Regions from separate parts of the Streptomyces sp. NPDC048566 genome, predicted to be linked through region 3. Evidence: predicted binding sites of a transcription regulator. Region 3 holds the regulator's gene; each other region holds the start of a gene.

Region 1 (6,434 bases), on a different contig from region 3:
GCGTGCACCTCGGCGTCGATGTCCAGCATCCGCACGCCGTCCTCGCCGACCCCGCGCCGGACCGCCTCGCGGTCGCCGTCGCCGAGGGCCGCGCACACCCACAGCGCGTCCGCGTCCGGCCCGATCGCCGAGAGCCCGGAGACGAGCCCGCCGCCGCCGCGCCGGGCCGTCAGCGAGCCGTCGTCCTGGGTCTGATAGCTGATCGGGCCGCGGTTGGACGCGACCAGGATGCCGTGGGCACCGTGCGTGGAAGCCATGCCTCGAAACCTAGCCCCGTCTCGAAACGCTCAAACGTTCCCGTCGGCCAACCGCCGTGGCCGGCCGACGGGCCCCTCAGGCCGCCGTGCGCTGCCGGTACTCGGCGATCTCGCTCATCGGCGGCCGTTCCTCCGTGTCCACCGAGTGCGTACGCGGCCGGAAACCGTCCCGGGTGCGTTCGAACTGGGTGAGGGAAGGCCGGATGAGATGGCCGCGGGCCAGCCGCAGCTGGGCGGTGCGGTAGATCGCGGCGGCCATCCGGCCCAGGGCCTGGCCGTCCTGGTGGCGGTGCCTGCGCACCCCGACGTCGACCTGGGCGAGGGCGTCCAGGCCCACCAGGTGCAGCGCGTCGACGAGCATGCCGAGTTCGACGCCGTACCCGACGGGGAACGGGAGCCGCTCCAGCAGGGAGCGGCGGGCCGCGTACTCCCCGCCGAGGGGCTGCACGAAGCCCGCGAGCTGCGGCCAGTGCATGTTGAGCAGGGGGCGGGCCATCAGCTCGGTGACCCGGCCGCCCTGCCCGGCGGCCCCGCCCAGCGGGCGGTCGTACATGGCCTTGACCAGGTCGACGTCCCCGTCGGTGAGCAGCGGGCCCACGATGCCGAGGACGAAGTCCGAGGAGAACTCTTTCAGGTCCGCGTCGACGAAGCAGACGATGTCCCCGCTCGTCACGAGCAGCGACCTCCACAGCACCTCGCCCTTGCCGGGGACGGCCGGCATCCGGGGCAGGATGTCGTCGCGGTGCACCACCCGCGCGCCCGCCGCGGCGGCGACCGCGGAGGTCCGGTCGGTGGAGCCGGAGTCGACGACGACGATCTCGTCGACGAGGGGCACCTGCCGCATCAGGTCGTGGCGGATGACCGAGACGATCTCGCCGACCGTCTCCTCCTCGTTGAGCGCCGGCAGCACGACGCTGACCGTCGAGCCGGAGACGCGTTTGGCGGCCATGACCTGGTGGAGCGGGCGGTCGGTCAGGGACCAGGAGCGGGTGCTCAGCCAGCGGTCGACTTCATTCAGCACGGTCTGCGGCTCCTCACTGTCTGATCACACGCTCTCATCAGCGTGCCCGCTGCGGCCAGCGGCTGATCGTCTGCCGTCGTCTCGCGGTTCGGACGACTGCTTCAACTGTCCTGGCCTTCGGTTACAGTCTTGAACAACGCGGATGACCATTGCATGTCCCGGATCATCGGCACGTTATATGTTCAACAGTTCAACAACCACATACCGCTCATCCAGAGGGGCAGAGGGATACGGCCCGATGAAGCCCCGGCAACCCTCCAGCCGGTCTCGTACCGATCGCCAGACGATCGCATCGCGAGGCTCCCGGCTAGGGAAGGTGCCAAATCCGTCTCACGGCGAAGTGCGTCGTGAGGAAGATGAGGAGAAAGGGCCTCGCCTCCATGGCTGCGCAGTCAGTTGCAAGCACCACGAACTCCGCCGAAGCGGTCGATCTCGGCCCGGCCGCGGCGCTCTCCTGCCGCGAGTGCGGACACCGCGTCCCGCTCGGCCCGGTCTTCGCCTGCGAGGAGTGTTTCGGCCCGCTGGAGATCGCCTACGACTTCTCGGGCCACGAAACCGAGGAACTCCGCAAGCTGATCGAAGCGGGACCCGCGAACATCTGGCGCTACGCGCCGCTGCTGCCCGTCCCCGCGGACGTGGCGGACCGGCCGAACATCAACCCGGGCTGGACCAAGCTCGTGCAGGCCGACAACCTCGCCCGCGAACTCGGTGTCGAGCCCGGCCGGCTCTTCGTCAAGGACGACTCCGGCAACCCGACGCACTCCTTCAAGGACCGCGTCGTCGCCCAGGCCATCGAGGCGGCCCGCGTCTTCGGCTTCACCACCCTCTCCTGCTCCTCCACCGGCAACCTGGCCGGCGCGGTGGGCGCCGCCGCGGCCCGCGCCGGATTCCGCTCGTGCGTGTTCATCCCGCACGACCTGGAGCAGGGCAAGGTCGTCATGGCCGCGGTCTACGGCGGCGAGCTGGTCGGCATCCAGGGCAACTACGACGACGTGAACCGCTTCTGCTCCGAGCTGATCGGCGACCCGGCCGGCGAGGGCTGGGGCTTCGTCAACGTCAACCTCCGCCCGTACTACGCCGAGGGCTCCAAGACGCTCGCGTACGAGATCTGCGAGCAGCTCGGCTGGCGGCTGCCGGACCAGCTCGTCGTGCCGATCGCCTCCGGCTCCCAGCTCACGAAGATCGACAAGGGTCTCCGGGAGCTGATCGAGCTCGGACTCGTCGAGGACAGGCCGTACAAGATCTTCGGCGCCCAGGCCGAGGGCTGCTCCCCGGTCTCCGTCGCCTACAAGGCCGGCCACGACGTCGTCCGGCCGCAGAAGCCCGACACCATCGCCAAGTCGCTGGCCATCGGCAACCCCGCCGACGGCCCCTACGTGCTCGACATCGCCCGGCGTACCGGCGGTGCCGTGGAGGACGTGGACGACGCGCAGATCGTCGACGCGATCAAGCTGCTCGCGCGCACCGAGGGCATCTTCGCCGAGACCGCGGGCGGGGTGACCGTGGGCGTCACCCGCAAGCTGATCGAGAACGGCCTGCTCGACCCGTCGCTGACCACCGTCGTCCTCAACACCGGCGACGGCCTGAAGACCCTGGACGCGGTGGCCTCGGACACCGGGCTGACCGCGACCATCCGCCCGAACCTCGACTCCTTCCGAGAGGCTGGCCTCGCATCATGAGCGTCAACGTCCGCATCCCCACGATCCTGCGCACCTACACCGGGGGCGCCGCCGAGGTGACGGCCGAGGGCGCGACCCTCGCCGCGGTCCTGGCGGACCTGGAGAAGAACCACGCGGGCATCGGCGCACGCGTCCTGGACGACGAGGGCAAGCTGCGCCGCTTCGTCAACGTGTACGTCAACGACGACGACGTGCGCTTCGAGCAGGGCCTGGAGACGGCCACCCCGGACGGCGCGGGAGTCTCGATCATTCCGGCCGTCGCCGGCGGCTGATCATTACCCTCGGTAATTCCGGATACGCAGAGTTCGCCTGTTCGCCCCCTCCGTGAGAGAAGCGGAGGGGGCAATTCAGCAGGGTTGAACGGGGTAGGGTTGGGGAACCCGCGCCTCTCCGGATGCCGGTCCCATGCCGGGCGCATATGAGTTCTCCAGCGGCGCCCGACAAGAAACAGCCAATGTGCCCGGCCTTTTTGAGCCGTTTATGGCATTTGCGGGGCCCGACTTGCCCTGAATCCTCGCGCATTCTCCCTGTACCGGCGATCGCCCATGCCCAGAATTCTCGTCCGATTGACCTGTTGCAGACGGCAGTTGGACAGATACATTCAGCCGCGGTCGACGCGTTCCGGCGCACCCCCCCAACCCGTTGGGGGGTGGAGGTCTGACCCGGATCCGCGAAGTGCGGGTCTGTGCAAGGGCCAGTAATAGGGGAGTTAGGCATGGCTCAGGGCACCGTCAAGTGGTTCAACGCGGAGAAGGGGTACGGCTTCATCGCGGTCGACGGTGGTGCGGACGTCTTCGTGCACTACAGCGCGATTCAGATGGACGGCTACCGCACCCTTGAAGAGGGTCAGCGAGTGGAGTTCGAGATCTCGCAGGGCCAGAAGGGTCCGCAGGCGGACATGGTCAAACTCGCCGTCTGATCGGGCGCGAACGGCCACCGACGCACTCACGCACGAGGGGCTCGCATCCCACCGGGATGCGGGCCCCTCGCGCGTGCCGGGCGCGGGGCGCGGGGCGCGCGCCGTGGTGCGGACGCCCGCGGGGCGCGCCTCCCGGGCCCGCGCCCGCCGCCCTCCGGCACCCGCCGCGCGCCGCTCTCCCGGGGCCCGTTTCCCGAGAGGCGCCCGCGCCCGCCCGTCGCCCGGCCGGCACCCCCCGACGGGTTCGCTTCGCGAGCGCACCTTGCACTCGGCGGGGTCGAGTGCTAATCATTGGCGTTAGCACTCTCCGAGTGAGAGTGACAGAACTTGGATCGGGCCGGCGAGGTCCGCAGGCCGGTGGGGCAAGGAACCACAGGGCATGCAGGCCGTCCGTCGCGGGCGCGGGCGCGATCCGGAGCAATCCACCCCGTCCGGGAGGACCACTTCACATGGCCAAGATCATCGCGTTCGACGAGGAGGCACGGCGCGGTCTCGAGCGCGGGATGAACCAGCTCGCCGACGCCGTCAAGGTCACCCTTGGCCCCAAGGGCCGCAACGTCGTCCTCGAGAAGAAGTGGGGCGCGCCCACGATCACCAACGATGGTGTGTCCATCGCCAAGGAGATCGAGCTCGAGGACCCGTACGAGAAGATCGGCGCCGAGCTGGTCAAGGAAGTCGCCAAGAAGACGGACGACGTCGCCGGTGACGGTACGACCACCGCGACCGTCCTCGCCCAGGCGCTCGTCCGCGAGGGCCTGCGCAACGTCGCCGCCGGCGCCAACCCGATGGCCCTCAAGCGCGGTATCGAGAAGGCCGTCGAGGCCGTCTCCGGTGCCCTGCTGGAGCAGGCCAAGGACGTCGAGACCAAGGAGCAGATCGCTTCCACGGCCTCCATCTCCGCCGCCGACACCCAGATCGGCGAGCTCATCGCCGAGGCGATGGACAAGGTCGGCAAGGAAGGCGTCATCACCGTCGAGGAGTCCCAGACCTTCGGTCTGGAGCTGGAGCTCACCGAGGGTATGCGCTTCGACAAGGGCTACATCTCGGCGTACTTCGCCACCGACATGGAGCGTATGGAGGCCGTCCTCGACGACCCGTACATCCTGATCGCGAACTCCAAGATCGCGAACGTCAAGGACCTGCTCCCGCTCCTGGAGAAGGTCATGCAGGGCGGCAAGCCGCTGCTGATCATCGCCGAGGACGTCGAGGGCGAGGCCCTGTCGACCCTGGTCGTCAACAAGATCCGCGGCACCTTCAAGTCCGTCGCCGTCAAGGCCCCGGGCTTCGGCGACCGCCGCAAGGCCATGCTCGGCGACATCGCCATCCTCACGGGCGGCGAGGTCATCTCCGAGGAGGTCGGCCTCAAGCTGGAGAACGCGGGCCTGGACCTGCTCGGCCGCGCCCGCAAGGTCGTCATCACCAAGGACGAGACCACGATCGTCGACGGCGCCGGCTCGGCCGACCAGGTCGCCGGCCGGGTCAACCAGATCCGCGCCGAGATCGAGAACTCCGACTCGGACTACGACCGCGAGAAGCTCCAGGAGCGTCTGGCGAAGCTGGCCGGCGGCGTGGCCGTCATCAAGGCCGGTGCCGCCACCGAGGTCGAGCTCAAGGAGCGCAAGCACCGCATCGAGGACGCCGTGCGCAACGCGAAGGCGGCCGTCGAGGAGGGCATCGTCGCCGGTGGTGGCGTGGCCCTGCTCCAGGCCTCCTCGGTCTTCGAGAAGCTGGAGCTCTCGGGTGACGAGGCGACCGGCGCCAACGCCGTGAAGCTCGCCCTGGAGGCCCCGCTCAAGCAGATCGCCGTCAACGGTGGTCTCGAGGGCGGCGTCATCGTCGAGAAGGTGCGCAACCTTCCGGTCGGCCACGGCCTGAACGCCGCGTCCGGCGAGTACGTCGACATGATCGCCGAAGGCATCATCGACCCGGCGAAGGTCACGCGTTCCGCTCTGCAGAACGCCGCCTCCATCGCCGCGCTGTTCCTCACCACCGAGGCCGTCATCGCCGACAAGCCGGAGAAGGCGGGCGCCGCCCCGGCCGGCGGCGGCATGCCGGGCGGTGACATGGACTTCTGATCGACCCCGGTCGATCACCGTCCTGACGTTCCGAGGGCGGCACCTTCCCGCGAGGGAGGGTGCCGCCCTCGGGCGTTTCCCGCCGGGGGCGTGCCGGGCGGCGTCCGCTCCGGCGGAGCCCCGGCCCTCCCGGCCGGTCCGGGGCGTGGCCTGGATCACAGCAGCCGGAGCGGATGCGGCGGAATGTGCCGCCGGGCGCGGTCGTTGACCGAGGCGGGCAGTCGATGCGCGCGCACATACCGTGCGGGATCTCCTGCCCCGCAGTCCGCCCGACGTCCCCGCCCACCTCTCCGAGGAGCCCCCACATGACCGCAGACGCCGCGTCCCGCGCAGCCGACGTCCTGTCCCGTCCCGTCTCCCTGAACGGCCTGACCGTCCCGAACCGGATCGCGATGGCCCCGATGACCCGGCAGTTCTCGCCGGGCGGGGTACCGGGCGAGGACGTCGTCGGCTACTACTCCCGGCGCGCCGCCGCGGGTGTCG
Region 2 (6,434 bases), on a different contig from region 3:
GCGAACGGGGTGGGGCGCAGGTCGTCGGCGGTGACGTACGCGATCGTCTCGTCCAGCAGGCCGCCGTCGAGGTCGGCCGCCACCTCGGCGACCAGGTGGGCCCGGATCACGGCGCCGTCCGGTTCGTACAGATAGCGTCCGACCGGCCGGACCGCCGGGTCGGGCAGACCGCGCCCGCGCAGTTCGCGCGGGCCCGGCAGCAGGGTGGCGCGCACCAGTCCGGGCTCGGTGCCGAACCACAGCACCGCCTCCTTCACGTCGCCGCCGTCGGAGATCCACTCGGCCTCCGCCGCGGCGGGGACCGCCTCGTGCGGGATGCCGGGGGCGATCTTCAGCGCGGCGACCGGGGCCTTGGCCGCCGCGCCGAGCGCCCAGGACAGCGGGGGCGTGTAGGACTCCGGGTCGAAGATCCGGCCCCGGCCGCCCCGGCGCCCTGGGTCCACGAAGACCGCGTCGTACCCGGCGGTGTCCACCGCGGTGACGTCGCTCTCGCGCACCTCGATCAGGTCGGCGAGCCCGAGCGCGTCGGCGTTGGCCCGGGCGGCGGCGGCCGTCTGCGGGTCGTGGTCCACGGCGAGCACCCGGATGCCCGCGCGGGCCAGCGCGATGGCGTCGCCGCCGATCCCGCAGCACAGGTCGGCGACGCTGCGGACGCCCAGCGCGCGCAGCCGTGCGGCGCGGTGCGCCGCCACGCTCGTGCGGGTGGACTGCTCCACGCCGTTGGGTGTGAAGAACATCCGCCGCGCGTCCTCGGCGCCGAACTTCGCCGCCGCCCGCTGCCGCAGCCGGGCCTGTCCGAGGGCCGCCGAGACCAGGTCGGCGGGGTGGTCGCGGCGCAGCCGGGTGGCGACGGCCAGTTCCCGCGCCGGTTCGGTGCCGTGGACCTCGTCGAGCAGGGCGCGGCCCTCGGCGGTGAGCAGGGAGGCGAAGGAGACGTCGTTCACCCGGCCATTGTGGGCCAGTCGGTGGACGGTGCGCCGCCGGCCGCGGTGTCGGGGCGGTGCCGGGCCGCTGACCTGCCAGGATGCGGCCCCATGCGACCCGTACGACAAAACGATAAGAACCGCGCGAAGCGGTCTGTTGTGCGCTGCGGGGTCGGCGTGCTCGCCCTCGCCGCCCTCGTCTCCGGCTGCGCTTCCGACGGCTCCGGCTCCCGCGCCGCGCGGCCGGCCGCCGGCCAGCAGGCCGGGCGGCTCCAGGCGCCGCCCGCCCGCGCCCTCGACGCGTACGCCCTGCGGCTGCGCAAGGCCCAGGCCGCCCGCACGGCCGTCGCCAAGCGCTGGGGGCTGGCCGTCGCACCCCTGACGCCCCCGGCGCCGCCCGCACGGAAGCCGGTCATCGAGGCCCGCAAGGGATTCGAGGTCGACGACCAGAGGAAACTGGGACTGCCGCCGGTCTTCACGACCGTCCCCACCAAGGACAGGGTCGTCTTCCTCACCATCGACGACGGTGAGGAGAAGGACCCGGAGTTCCTGCGCATGATGAGCGAGCTGAAGATCCCCTACACCGTCTTCCTCAGCGACTACCTCGTCAAGGACGACTACGGGTACTTCCGGAAGATGCGGGACAGCGGCGTCACCCTCAACAACCACACCCTGCACCACCCCTATCTGCCGGGGCTCTCCTACGCGCGGCAGAAGCGGGAGATCTGCGGCATGCAGGACGTGATGAAGAAGCAGTTCGGCAAGCGGCCGACGCTCTTCCGCCCGCCCTACGGCAACTACAACCAGGACACCCTGCGCGCGGCCAAGTCCTGCGGCGTCAAGTACGCGCCCATCTGGGACGAGGAGGTCTTCGTCGACCACTGGGAGTACCGCGAGGAGGACCAGGACCTGCACCCCGGCGACATCGTCCTGACCCACTTCCGCGGCCCCAAGGAGTGGAAGGGCACCATGCCCGACCTGGTCCGCCGCTTCCTCCAGCGGGTCACGGCCGAGGGCTTCGCGGTCGCGCGCCTGGAGGACTACCTGTGAGGCTGCGGCTCCCGGTCGCCGGACTGCTCGCGGCGCTGCTGCTCACCGGCTGCGCGCAGTCCGTCGACCCGATCGAGCGGCTGGGCAGGAAGGCGGCGCAGCGGGTGCACCCGCCGGAGGCGGCGTACCGCCGCTGGGGTCTGGCCGCCCCGATCGCCCCGGCGCCGCGCCCGCCCGCCCGCACCGCCGCCCGCACCGCCGGACCCGGGCTGCCGCCCGTGGTGGACCACGTCCGCACCCGCGACAAGGTCGTCTTCCTGACGTACGGCGACGGAGCCGAGCGCGATCCGCGGTTCGTCGACATGGTCCGTGAACTGCGGCTGCCGGTCAGCATGTTCCTCACGGACAGTGTCGTCGGGCCGGGGTACGCGCACGTCGCGCGGCTGCGCGCGGTCGGCGCCACCGTCCAGAACCACACCCTCGACCACGTCGCGCTGCGCGGCCTGCCCTACGCGGGCCAGCGGGCCGAGATCTGCGGCCAGCAGGACAAGCTCCACCGGCGCTTCGGCATCCGGCCCCGGCTGCTGCGGCCCCCCTACGGCCGGTACGACGCGACCACGCTGCGGGCCGCGGCCGACTGCGGGGTCGGCGCGGTCGTCCTCGGCAGCGCCCCCGGCGCGCACCGGCTGCGGCCGGGGGACATCCTCGCCGGCTTCGAGGAGCCCGACCTCACGGAGGCGACGCTCCGGCTGCTCCGCCGCGCCCAGGCCGAGGGCCTCACGCCCGCCCGGCTGGAGAACTACCTCTGAGGTGCGGTCCCGGGCGGCCCGGGGGAGGGGTCCGGGGGAGCGGTCCGGGACGCGCCACGCGCCCGGCTTTGGCACTCCGCTTGACCGAGTGCTAATCGCAGTCATAGTCTCAGGCCTGGCACTCCCCACTGGAGAGTGCCAACAGCGACGGGCAGGTCCGGCACCCGCGACGACGGATCGACCTGGTCGCCACCTCAGACAGTTAACCCCGTGAGATCTCCGAAGGGGGAGGTCGGATCGTGACGACCGCCAGCTCCAAGGTTGCCATCAAGCCGCTCGAGGACCGCATCGTGGTCCAGCCGCTCGACGCCGAGCAGACCACGGCCTCTGGCCTGGTCATCCCGGACACCGCGAAGGAGAAGCCCCAGGAGGGCGTCGTCCTTGCCGTGGGCCCGGGCCGCTTCGAGGACGGTAACCGTCTTCCGCTCGACGTCACCGTCGGCGACATCGTGCTGTACAGCAAGTACGGCGGCACCGAGGTGAAGTACAACGGCGAGGAGTACCTCGTCCTCTCGGCTCGCGACGTGCTCGCGATCATCGAGAAGTAATTCACCGGGCAGGAGCGTCCGGGGGCTTCCCCCGGACCACCTCGCGCCCAGCATTGCAGTGAACTGCGCCCCTGGCCCCCCGCTCCTTCCGATGAACCGGGCGCTGGGGGCGCCGTTCGTTTCTCCCAAGTTTTCCGAGAGGGCTGAACCGCTCCCATGGCGAAGATCCTGAAGTTCGACGAGGACGCCCGTCGCGCCCTTGAGCGCGGCGTCAACAAGCTTGCCGACACGGTGAAGGTGACGATCGGCCCCAAGGGCCGCAACGTCGTCATCGACAAGAAGTTCGGTGCCCCCACCATCACCAACGACGGCGTGACCATCGCCCGCGAGGTCGAGGTCGACGACCCGTACGAGAACCTCGGTGCCCAGCTGGTGAAGGAGGTGGCGACCAAGACCAACGACATCGCGGGTGACGGTACGACCACCGCCACCGTGCTCGCCCAGGCGCTCGTGCGCGAGGGCCTGAAGAACGTCGCCGCCGGCGCCTCCCCCGCGCTGCTGAAGAAGGGCATCGACGCGGCCGTCAAGGCGGTCTCCGACGAGCTGCTCGCCACGGCGCGCCCCATCGACGAGAAGTCCGACATCGCCGCCGTCGCCGGCCTGTCGGCCCAGGACCCGCAGGTCGGCGAGCTCATCGCCGAGGCGATGGACAAGGTCGGCAAGGACGGTGTCATCACCGTCGAGGAGTCCAACACCTTCGGCCTGGAGCTCGACTTCACCGAGGGCATGGCCTTCGACAAGGGCTACCTCTCGCCCTACATGGTGTCCGACCAGGAGCGTATGGAGGCCGTCCTCGACGACCCGTACATCCTCATCCACCAGGGCAAGATCAGCTCCATCCAGGACCTGCTGCCGCTGCTGGAGAAGGTCATCCAGGCGAACGCCTCCAAGCCGCTCCTCATCATCGCCGAGGACGTCGAGGGCGAGGCCCTGTCGACCCTGGTCGTGAACAAGATCCGCGGCACGTTCAACGCCGTCGCCGTGAAGGCCCCCGGCTTCGGCGACCGCCGCAAGGCCATGCTCGGCGACATCGCCACCCTCACCGGCGGCCAGGTCATCGCCGAGGAGGTCGGCCTCAAGCTCGACCAGGTCGGCCTGGACGTGCTCGGCACCGCCCGCCGCGTGACCGTCACCAAGGACGACACCACGATCGTCGACGGCGGCGGCAGCGCCGACGAGGTCGCCGGCCGCGTCAACCAGATCAAGGCCGAGATCGAGAACACCGACTCCGACTGGGACCGCGAGAAGCTCCAGGAGCGCCTCGCGAAGCTGGCCGGCGGCGTGTGCGTGATCAAGGTCGGCGCCGCCACCGAGGTGGAGCTGAAGGAGAAGAAGCACCGTCTGGAGGACGCCATCTCCGCGACCCGCGCCGCGGTCGAGGAGGGCATCGTCTCCGGTGGCGGCTCCGCGCTCGTCCACGCCGCGAAGGTCCTGGAGGGCAACCTCGACAAGTCCGGCGACGAGGCCACCGGTGTCGCCGTGGTCCGCCGCGCGGCCGTCGAGCCGCTGCGCTGGATCGCCGAGAACGCCGGCCTGGAGGGCTACGTCATCACCTCCAAGGTCGCCGAGCTCGACAAGGGCCAGGGCTTCAACGCCGCCACCGGCGAGTACGGCGACCTGGTCAAGGCCGGCGTCATCGACCCGGTGAAGGTCACCCGCTCCGCCCTGGAGAACGCCGCCTCCATCGCCTCCCTGCTGCTCACGACCGAGACCCTGGTCGTCGAGAAGCCGGCCGAGGAGGAGGCCGAGGCCGGTCACGGCCACGGTCACGGCCACGCCCACTGACGCTCCGCGTCGTGAGTGCGGGTCGGCCCGCCGCGGCACGACCCCGTGAGAGAAGGTCCCCGTTCCCTGCGGAACGGGGACCTTCTCGCGTCGCGGAAGCCTTGCTCCTCCGCCGTGCCCCCGGCCGCCCGCACCGGGCGGCGCCGCCGCCAGGGGGCCCTGCGAGCGGCCGACGCGGAACGCCCGCCCCGCGCGGTCCTGTAACGAGCGGGCCACAGGACCGCGCGCGTCCGGAATTCCGCAGTGCACGCCGCTGCTCCTGTGCCACCATCAACCTTCCTTTGTCACGGGAAGGTTGGTCATATGGCGGGCTGGACCAATGATCACAAAGTCAAGATCGTTGTCGCTTTTGTCGGTGCGCTGGCGGTGATCGTCGCCGCGGTCGTCACCGGCCTCATGAAGTCGGACGGCACGAAGGTGGATCAGAAGACGGGCAGGGACGGCACCGTCTGCGTCCAGTCGACGTGCTAGGCAGTGGAAACCATGCGGGCGTGGCGAACAGTGGTGCGTGCGTCGGCGTTCGTGGTGCTGTCGGCGCTCGCGGTCACGTCGTGCAAGGACACCACGATCAACCAGAAGGCGGGCGGTGACGCCGAGGCCTGCGTCCAGGGGGCCGTGTGCTCCCCGGACCGGGGCTCCGCGGACGCGCCGGAGGACACCGCCGCCGCGGAGAGCGCCGCTCCGCCGGACGCGGACGGGTCTGCCGACGGCCCCTCGGTGCAGGGCGACGGCGGAGGCGACGGCGGAGGCGAGGGCGCGGCGTCCGGCGGGGAGCGTGCCGGCGGCGCGCGGGGCGACCGCGGGCAGGACGGCACCGGCACCGGCTCCGTGCAGGGCGAAGCCGTCCCGGTCAGCGTCGCGTTGTCCGGCGGGAACCTGCCGGAGGGGCTGAAGGACTCCGCGGACGGCTGCGTGATGGGAACCTGCACGTCCTGGAACACCGGCGACGTGGTCATCGGCGGGAAGACGTTCGACACCGGATTCCTGGTCGCGTGCACGATCGCCTGCGGAGGGAGCGAGAACGGGTACTTCCAGATGAAGCTGGCGGGCAGGTACGCGACGCTCGACGCGACCTTCGGCATCGCCGCCGATTCCCCCGGGTCCGATACGACGGAGACGCTGAAGGTGAACCTGGTCGACCAGGGCACGGGCAGGGTCCTGTACGCGCAGACGCTCGAGTACGGCAGGAGCCATGCGCTCAGAGGCTTCGACGTCTCGCACGTCGGGCTGCTCAGGATCTCCTTCGAGGGGGCGCTCGGCAGGGCTCACGGAGCGGTGGGCGCCCCGGTGGTCCGCAGGTGACGGGGGTGCCGGACGTGCGACGCCCGAGGAGAGCGGCCCGCGGCGCCGTCCTGCTGTGCGTGCTGGTGTCCGCGGTG
Region 3 (6,434 bases):
CACCCTCGTCGACGAGGTCCGCCTCGCCCGCAAGGTCCTCGGCGACGACCCGCGCCCGGTCCGCACCGTCTTCGTCGGCGGCGGCACCCCCACCCTGCTCGCCGCCGGCGACCTGGTGCGGATGCTTGGCGCGATCCGGGACGAGTTCGGACTCGCCGACGACGCGGAGATCACGACGGAGGCGAACCCGGAGTCGGTCGACCCCGCGTACCTCGCGGCGCTCCGGGACGGCGGATTCAACCGCGTCTCCTTCGGCATGCAGAGCGCCCGGCAGCACGTGCTGAAGGTACTGGACCGCACCCACACCCCCGGCCGCCCCGAGGCCTGCGTCGCCGAGGCCCGCGCGGCCGGCTTCGAGCACGTGAACCTCGACCTGATCTACGGCACCCCGGGGGAGTCGGACGACGACTGGCGCGCCTCCCTGGAGGCCGCCCTCGGCGCCGGGCCCGACCACGTGTCCGCGTACGCGCTCATCGTCGAGGAGGGCACGCAGCTGGCGCGCCGCATCCGGCGCGGCGAGATCCCGGCGACCGACGACGACGTGCACGCCGACCGCTACCTCATCGCCGACGAGGTGCTGTCGGCGGCCGGCCTCGACTGGTACGAGGTGTCGAACTGGGCCACCTCCGAGGCGGCCCGCTGCCTGCACAACGAGCTGTACTGGCGGGGCGCGGACTGGTGGGGTGCGGGCCCCGGCGCCCACAGCCACGTGGGCGGCGTCCGCTGGTGGAACGTGAAGCACCCCGGCGCGTACGCGGCGGCGCTGGCCGCCGGCCGCTCCCCGGGCGCCGGGCGCGAGGTGCTCGGCGAGGAGGACCGGCGCGTCGAGCGCATCCTGCTCGAACTGCGGCTGCGCGAGGGCTGCCCGCTCTCCCTGCTCCGCCCCGACGGCCTCGCGGCCTCCCGCCGCGCGCTGGCCGAGGGGCTCCTCGCCCCGGCGCCCTACGAGGACGGCCGCGCCGTCCTCACCCTGCGCGGACGCCTGCTGGCGGACGCCGTCGTCCGGGACCTGGTCGACTGACGCGGGCGCACCCGCCGTCCGGCCTCCCGGGTCGGCCCGGCCGGGCCGGGCGGCGGCGTCCGCGGGGCGGTTACTCCGGGGCGGTGACGAAGTCGATCAGTTCCTCCACCCGGCCGAGGAGTTCGGGCTGGAGGTCCTTGTAGGAGCGCACCCGGGACAGGATGTGCTGCCAGGCCGCGCCGGTGTTCTCCGGCCAGCCCAGCGCCCGGCAGACGCCCGTCTTCCAGTCCTCGCCGCGCGGCACCCGGGGCCAGCCCGCGATGCCCACCGAGGACGGCTTCACGGCCTCCCAGATGTCGATGTAGGGGTGGCCGAGCACGAGCGCGTGCTCGCTCGTGACCGCCGCGGCGATCCGGGACTCCTTCGAGCCGGTCACCAGGTGGTCGACGAGCACGCCGAGCCGGGCGTCCGGCCCGGGAGCGAACTCGGCGACGATCGTGGGCAGGTCGTCGACGCCCTCCAGGTACTCCACGACGACGCCCTCGATGCGCAGGTCGTCCCCCCAGACGCGTTCGACCAGCTCGGCGTCGTGGCGGCCCTCCACGTAGATGCGGCCCGCCCGGGCCACCCGGGCGCGGGCCCCGGGCACCGCGACGGAGCCCGAGGCGGTGCGGCTCGGCCGGGTGGGCGCCCCGCCCGCGGGGCGGACCAGCGTCACCACCCGCCCCTCCAGCAGGAAGCCGCGCGGCTCCATCGGGAAGACCCGGTGCTTGCCGAAGCGGTCCTCCAGGGTCACCGTGCCCGCCTCGCAGCCGATCACCGCGCCGCAGAAACCGGTGCCGGGCTCCTCCACCACCAGACCCGGGTCCGCCGGGACCTCGGGCACGGGCCTGGGCTTCTTCCACGGCGGAGTCAGGTCCGGAGAATACTGGCGCATTCGCACGACGATAGGAGAATCCCGCCGGGACTCACCGCGACACGCCGAAACGCGCGGCGAGCGCGTCCCGCTGGGACCGCACGAACGCGGCGTCCACCACCGCTCCGTGACCCGGCACGTACACGGCGTCCTCGCCGCCGAGCGCGAGCAGCCGGTCCAAAGCCGCGGGCCACCGGGACGGGACCGCGTCGGGGCCCGCCTGGGGTTCGCCGGACTCCTCCACCAGGTCGCCGCAGAAGACCGTCCCCGGCGCGCTCCGCCCCTCGGGACCCGCGGGGCCGGTGACCAGCACCGCCAGGTCGTGCCCGGTGTGGCCGGGGCCCACGTCGGCCAGCACCGCCCGCAGCCCGCCGCCCAGATCGAGGGCGACCTTCCCCGCCACGACCCGCCCGGGCCGCACGAGACGGTCCGCCGCCGCCCGCGCCACGCCCGGATCGATCCCGTTGCGCACCGCGTCCGCGGCCAGCTCCTCGCGCCCGTCGGTGAACGCGCCCGCCGGACCGGCCGCCGCGAACACCTCCGCCCCGGTGAGGGCGGCGGCGCCGAAGACGTGGTCGAAGTGCGGATGGGTGAGCGCGAGATGGGTCACGCTCCGTCCGCCGCCGAGCAGCCGTTCGGCGTCCGCGCGCAGCGCCGCGCCCTCCGCGGGGTCCGACCCCGCGTCGACCATCAGCGCCGCGCCGTCCCCGGCGACCAGGCCCACCGTGCAGTCCCAGCCCGGAAGGCGCCGCCGCCCGACCCGCGGCGCCAGCCGCTCCCACCCCTGTTCCTCCCACGTCGGCCTCATGGGGCGACGCTACTGCCCCGACCGGAACGGTTCACCTGCTCGCGACGCCCGGCACCGCGCCTCGCCGCGTCGTCGCATCACCCGGGCACATGCCGTACGCGGGAGACGCTCCGCCTCGCGATGCACCGCATCGGACGCCGCGAGCCGTCCGGCGAACCTTCCGGTCACCGCACCGGCGGTGAGCGGGCCCCGCGCACGACATCGCGGGACCGCCCTTGCCGGGGCCGTGCCCCTCCGCCGTACACTGGCCCGGGGAACGCTGGCACTCGGGCGCGCTGAGTGCCAGGCGAGCGGCCGGGAAGGCCGCGAGGACCACGGAGCCGACTTCTGGAGGTGTGCGCGATGCTCAGTGAACGCAGGCTCGAGGTGCTCCGCGCCATCGTCCAGGACTACGTGGGCACCGAGGAGCCGGTCGGCTCCAAGGCGCTCACCGAGCGGCACCGCCTCGGCGTCTCCCCGGCGACCGTCCGCAACGACATGGCGGTCCTGGAGGACGAGGGCTACATCGCCCAGCCGCACACCAGTGCGGGGCGCATCCCCACGGACAAGGGGTACCGGCTGTTCGTCGACAAGCTCGCCGGCGTCAAGCCGATGACCGCGCCCGAGCGGCGTGCCATCCAGAACTTCCTGGACGGAGCCGTCGACCTGGACGACGTGGTCGGCCGGACCGTGCGGCTGCTCGCGCAGCTCACCCGGCAGGTCGCCGTGGTGCAGTACCCCTCGCTGACCCGTTCGACCGTGCGGCACGTGGAGCTGCTCTCGCTCGCCCCCGCGCGCGTGATGCTCGTGCTGATCACGGACACCGGCCGGGTCGAGCAACGCATGATCAACTGCCCCGCGCCGTTCGGCGAGACGTCCCTCGCCGATCTGCGGGCCCGGCTCAACAGCCGGATCGCGGGCCGTCCCTTCGCGGACGTCCCGCAGCTCGTGCAGGACCTCCCGGACGCCTTCGAGGCGGAGGACCGGGGTACGGTCTCGACCGTGGTCTCCACCCTGCTGGAGACCCTCGTCGAGGAGACCGAGGAGCGGCTGATGATCGGCGGGACCGCCAATCTCACCCGCTTCGGACATGACTTCCCTCTCACCATCCGGCCCGTTCTCGAGGCGCTGGAGGAGCAGGTCGTGCTCCTCAAGTTGCTGGGGGAGGCCGGGGATTCGAGCATGACCGTGCGAATCGGTCACGAGAACGCCTATGAGGGACTCAACTCCACGTCCGTGGTCTCCGTCGGCTACGGTTCGGGCGGCGAGGCAGTCGCCAAACTCGGCGTGGTCGGCCCGACCCGCATGGATTATCCGGGAACGATGGGAGCGGTACGAGCGGTGGCACGGTACGTCGGACAGATCCTGGCGGAGTCTTAAGTGGCCACGGACTACTACGCCGTGCTCGGCGTGCGCCGCGACGCGTCCCAGGACGAGATCAAGAAGGCGTTCCGGAGGCTCGCTCGCGAGCTGCACCCGGACGTCAACCCCGATCCGAAGACGCAGGAGCGCTTCAAGGAGATCAACGCCGCCTACGAGGTGTTGTCGGACCCGCAGAAGAAGCAGGTCTACGACCTCGGCGGCGACCCGCTGTCCCAGCAGGGCGGCGGAGGCGCCGGCGGCTTCGGCGCGGGCGGCTTCGGGAACTTCTCGGACATCATGGACGCCTTCTTCGGCACGGCGTCGCAGCGCGGACCGCGCTCGCGCACCCGCCGCGGCCAGGACGCCATGATCCGGCTGGAGATCGAGCTCGACGAGGCGGCCTTCGGCACCACGAAGGACATCCAGGTCGACACCGCCGTCGTCTGCGGCACCTGCAGCGGGGAGGGCGCCGCTCCCGGCACCTCCGCGCAGACCTGCGACATGTGCCGCGGTCGCGGCGAGGTGTCCCAGGTGACGCGGTCCTTCCTCGGCCAGGTCATGACCTCGCGTCCGTGCCCGCAGTGCCAGGGCTTCGGCACGGTGGTGCCGACCCCGTGCCCCGAGTGCGCGGGCGACGGCCGGGTCCGCTCCCGCCGCACCCTCACCGTGAAGATCCCGGCCGGTGTGGACAACGGCACGCGCATCCAGCTCGCGGGCGAGGGCGAGGTCGGCCCCGGCGGCGGCCCCGCCGGCGACCTGTACGTCGAGATCCACGAGCTGCCGCACTCCACCTTCCAGCGCCGCGGCGACGACCTGCACTGCACGGTCACCATCCCGATGACCGCCGCGGCCCTCGGCACAAAGGTGCCGCTGGAGACCCTCGACGGCCTGGAGGAGGTCGACATCCGCCCCGGCACGCAGTCCGGGCAGTCGATCCCCCTGCACGGCCGGGGCGTCACGCACCTGCGCGGCGGCGGCCGGGGCGACCTCATCGTGCACGTCGAGGTCACCACGCCGACCAAGCTCGACCCGGAACAGGAGCGGCTCGTGCGCGAACTCGCGCAGATGCGCGGCGAGGAGCGGCCCACCGGCCAGTTCCAGCCCGGTCAGCAGGGCCTCTTCTCCCGGCTGAAGGACGCCTTCAACGGCCGCTGACGCGAGCGCCCCACGGGGCGGCGCCGCCGCCCCGTGACCGGCCGCCCGGCGGACCGCAACCGAGCCGACGGCCGGATTCGGACTTGTACGGAGGACGTGACAACATGCCGTCATGTCCTCCGCACTGACCGATCTCCTCCCTCACCCGATCGTGCAGGCCCCCATGGCGGGCGGCGTCTCCGTCCCGCAGCTCGCGGCCGCCGTGTCCGAGGCCGGCGCCCTCGGCTGCCTCGCCGCCGGGTACAAGACCGCCGACGGCATGTACCAGGAGATCAAACAGCTGCGCGGGCTGACCGGACGCCCCTTCGGCGTCAACCTGTTCCTGCCGCAGCCCGAGTACGCGGACCCCTCCGCGGTCGAGGTCTACGCCCACCAGCTCGCCGGTGAGGCGGCCTGGTACGAGACGGAGCTGGGCGACCCCGACAGCGGCCGGGACGACGGCTACGACGCCAAGCTCGCCGTCCTCCTCGACAACCCGGTACCGGTGGTCTCCTTCCACTTCGGCGTGCCCGCCCAGGAGGTCCTGGAGTCCCTGCACCGCGCCGGCACCCTCACGCTCGTCACCGCGACCACCGCCGAGGAGGCCCTCGCCGTGCAGCGGGCGGGCGCCGCCGCCGTCGTCGTCCAGGGCGTCGAGGCGGGCGGCCACCAGGGCAGCCACCGCGACAACCCCGAGACGGACGGCGCGGGCGTCGGACTGCTCTCGCTGGTCGCCCAGGTCCGCGAGACCGTGGACATCCCCGTGGTCGCCGCCGGGGGCATCATGCGCGGCAGCCAGATCGCCGCCGTCCTCGCCGCCGGAGCGGACGCCGCCCAACTCGGCACCGCCTTCCTCGCCACCCCCGAGTCCGGGGCGAACGCCGTGCACAAGGAAGCCCTCACCAACCCCCTGTTCGTGCGCACCGAACTGACCCGGGCCTTCTCCGGCCGCCCCGCCCGCGGCCTGGTCAACCGGTTCCTGCGCGAGCACGGCCCCTACGCCCCCGCCGCGTACCCGGACGTCCACCACCTCACCTCCCCGCTGCGCAAGGCCGCCGCCAAGGCCGGCGACGCGCAGGGCATGGCGCTGTGGGCCGGCCAGGGCCACCGCATGGCGCGCGACCTGCCCGCCGGACGCCTGGTGGAGGTGCTGGCGGCCGAACTCGCCGCCGCCAGGACAGCGTTGTCGTCACCGGGCGCCACCGCGGACGGGGGAGCGGCCCGATGACCGCACCGGTCTTCCTGGTCGAGCACCTCCGCGCGGGCGGCGACGG

The links. The regulator HrcA, encoded in region 3, represses chaperone genes, less so after heat shock. The targets are predictions, from matches to a motif close to TTNGCACTCNGNNNNNCNGAGTGCNAA.
Region 1: groL (chaperonin GroEL) is a predicted target of HrcA. The motif match lies at 4,138-4,164, and genes of this name have one in related genera.
Region 2: groES (co-chaperone GroES) is a predicted target of HrcA. The motif match lies at 2,791-2,817, and genes of this name have one in related genera.

The regions. Positions count from the first base shown of each region.
Region 1 covers NZ_JBICWL010000001.1:496,297-502,730, forward strand. The annotation lists gene ACGFS9_RS02170 (trehalose-6-phosphate synthase) at 1-257, opposite strand, end outside; gene ACGFS9_RS02175 (glucosyl-3-phosphoglycerate synthase) at 334-1,278, opposite strand; SAM riboswitch class I at 1,484-1,641, shown strand; gene thrC (threonine synthase) at 1,659-2,957, shown strand; gene ACGFS9_RS02185 (MoaD/ThiS family protein) at 2,954-3,229, shown strand; gene ACGFS9_RS02190 (cold-shock protein) at 3,673-3,876, shown strand; gene groL (chaperonin GroEL) at 4,326-5,951, shown strand; gene ACGFS9_RS02200 (NADH:flavin oxidoreductase) at 6,257-6,434, shown strand, end outside.
Region 2 covers NZ_JBICWL010000009.1:137,705-144,138, forward strand. The annotation lists gene ACGFS9_RS17065 (methyltransferase domain-containing protein) at 1-944, opposite strand, end outside; gene ACGFS9_RS17070 (polysaccharide deacetylase family protein) at 1,035-1,973, shown strand; gene ACGFS9_RS17075 (polysaccharide deacetylase family protein) at 1,970-2,722, shown strand; gene groES (co-chaperone GroES) at 2,962-3,270, shown strand; gene groL (chaperonin GroEL) at 3,427-5,055, shown strand; gene ACGFS9_RS17090 (hypothetical protein) at 5,359-5,526, shown strand; gene ACGFS9_RS17095 (hypothetical protein) at 5,560-6,357, shown strand; gene ACGFS9_RS17100 (hypothetical protein) at 6,372-6,434, shown strand, end outside.
Region 3 covers NZ_JBICWL010000014.1:57,445-63,878, forward strand. The annotation lists gene hemW (radical SAM family heme chaperone HemW) at 1-1,021, shown strand, start outside; gene ACGFS9_RS21360 (DUF3097 domain-containing protein) at 1,092-1,898, opposite strand; gene ACGFS9_RS21365 (MBL fold metallo-hydrolase) at 1,930-2,685, opposite strand; gene hrcA (heat-inducible transcriptional repressor HrcA) at 3,028-4,044, shown strand; gene dnaJ (molecular chaperone DnaJ) at 4,045-5,181, shown strand; gene ACGFS9_RS21380 (nitronate monooxygenase) at 5,294-6,388, shown strand; gene ACGFS9_RS21385 (16S rRNA (uracil(1498)-N(3))-methyltransferase) at 6,385-6,434, shown strand, end outside.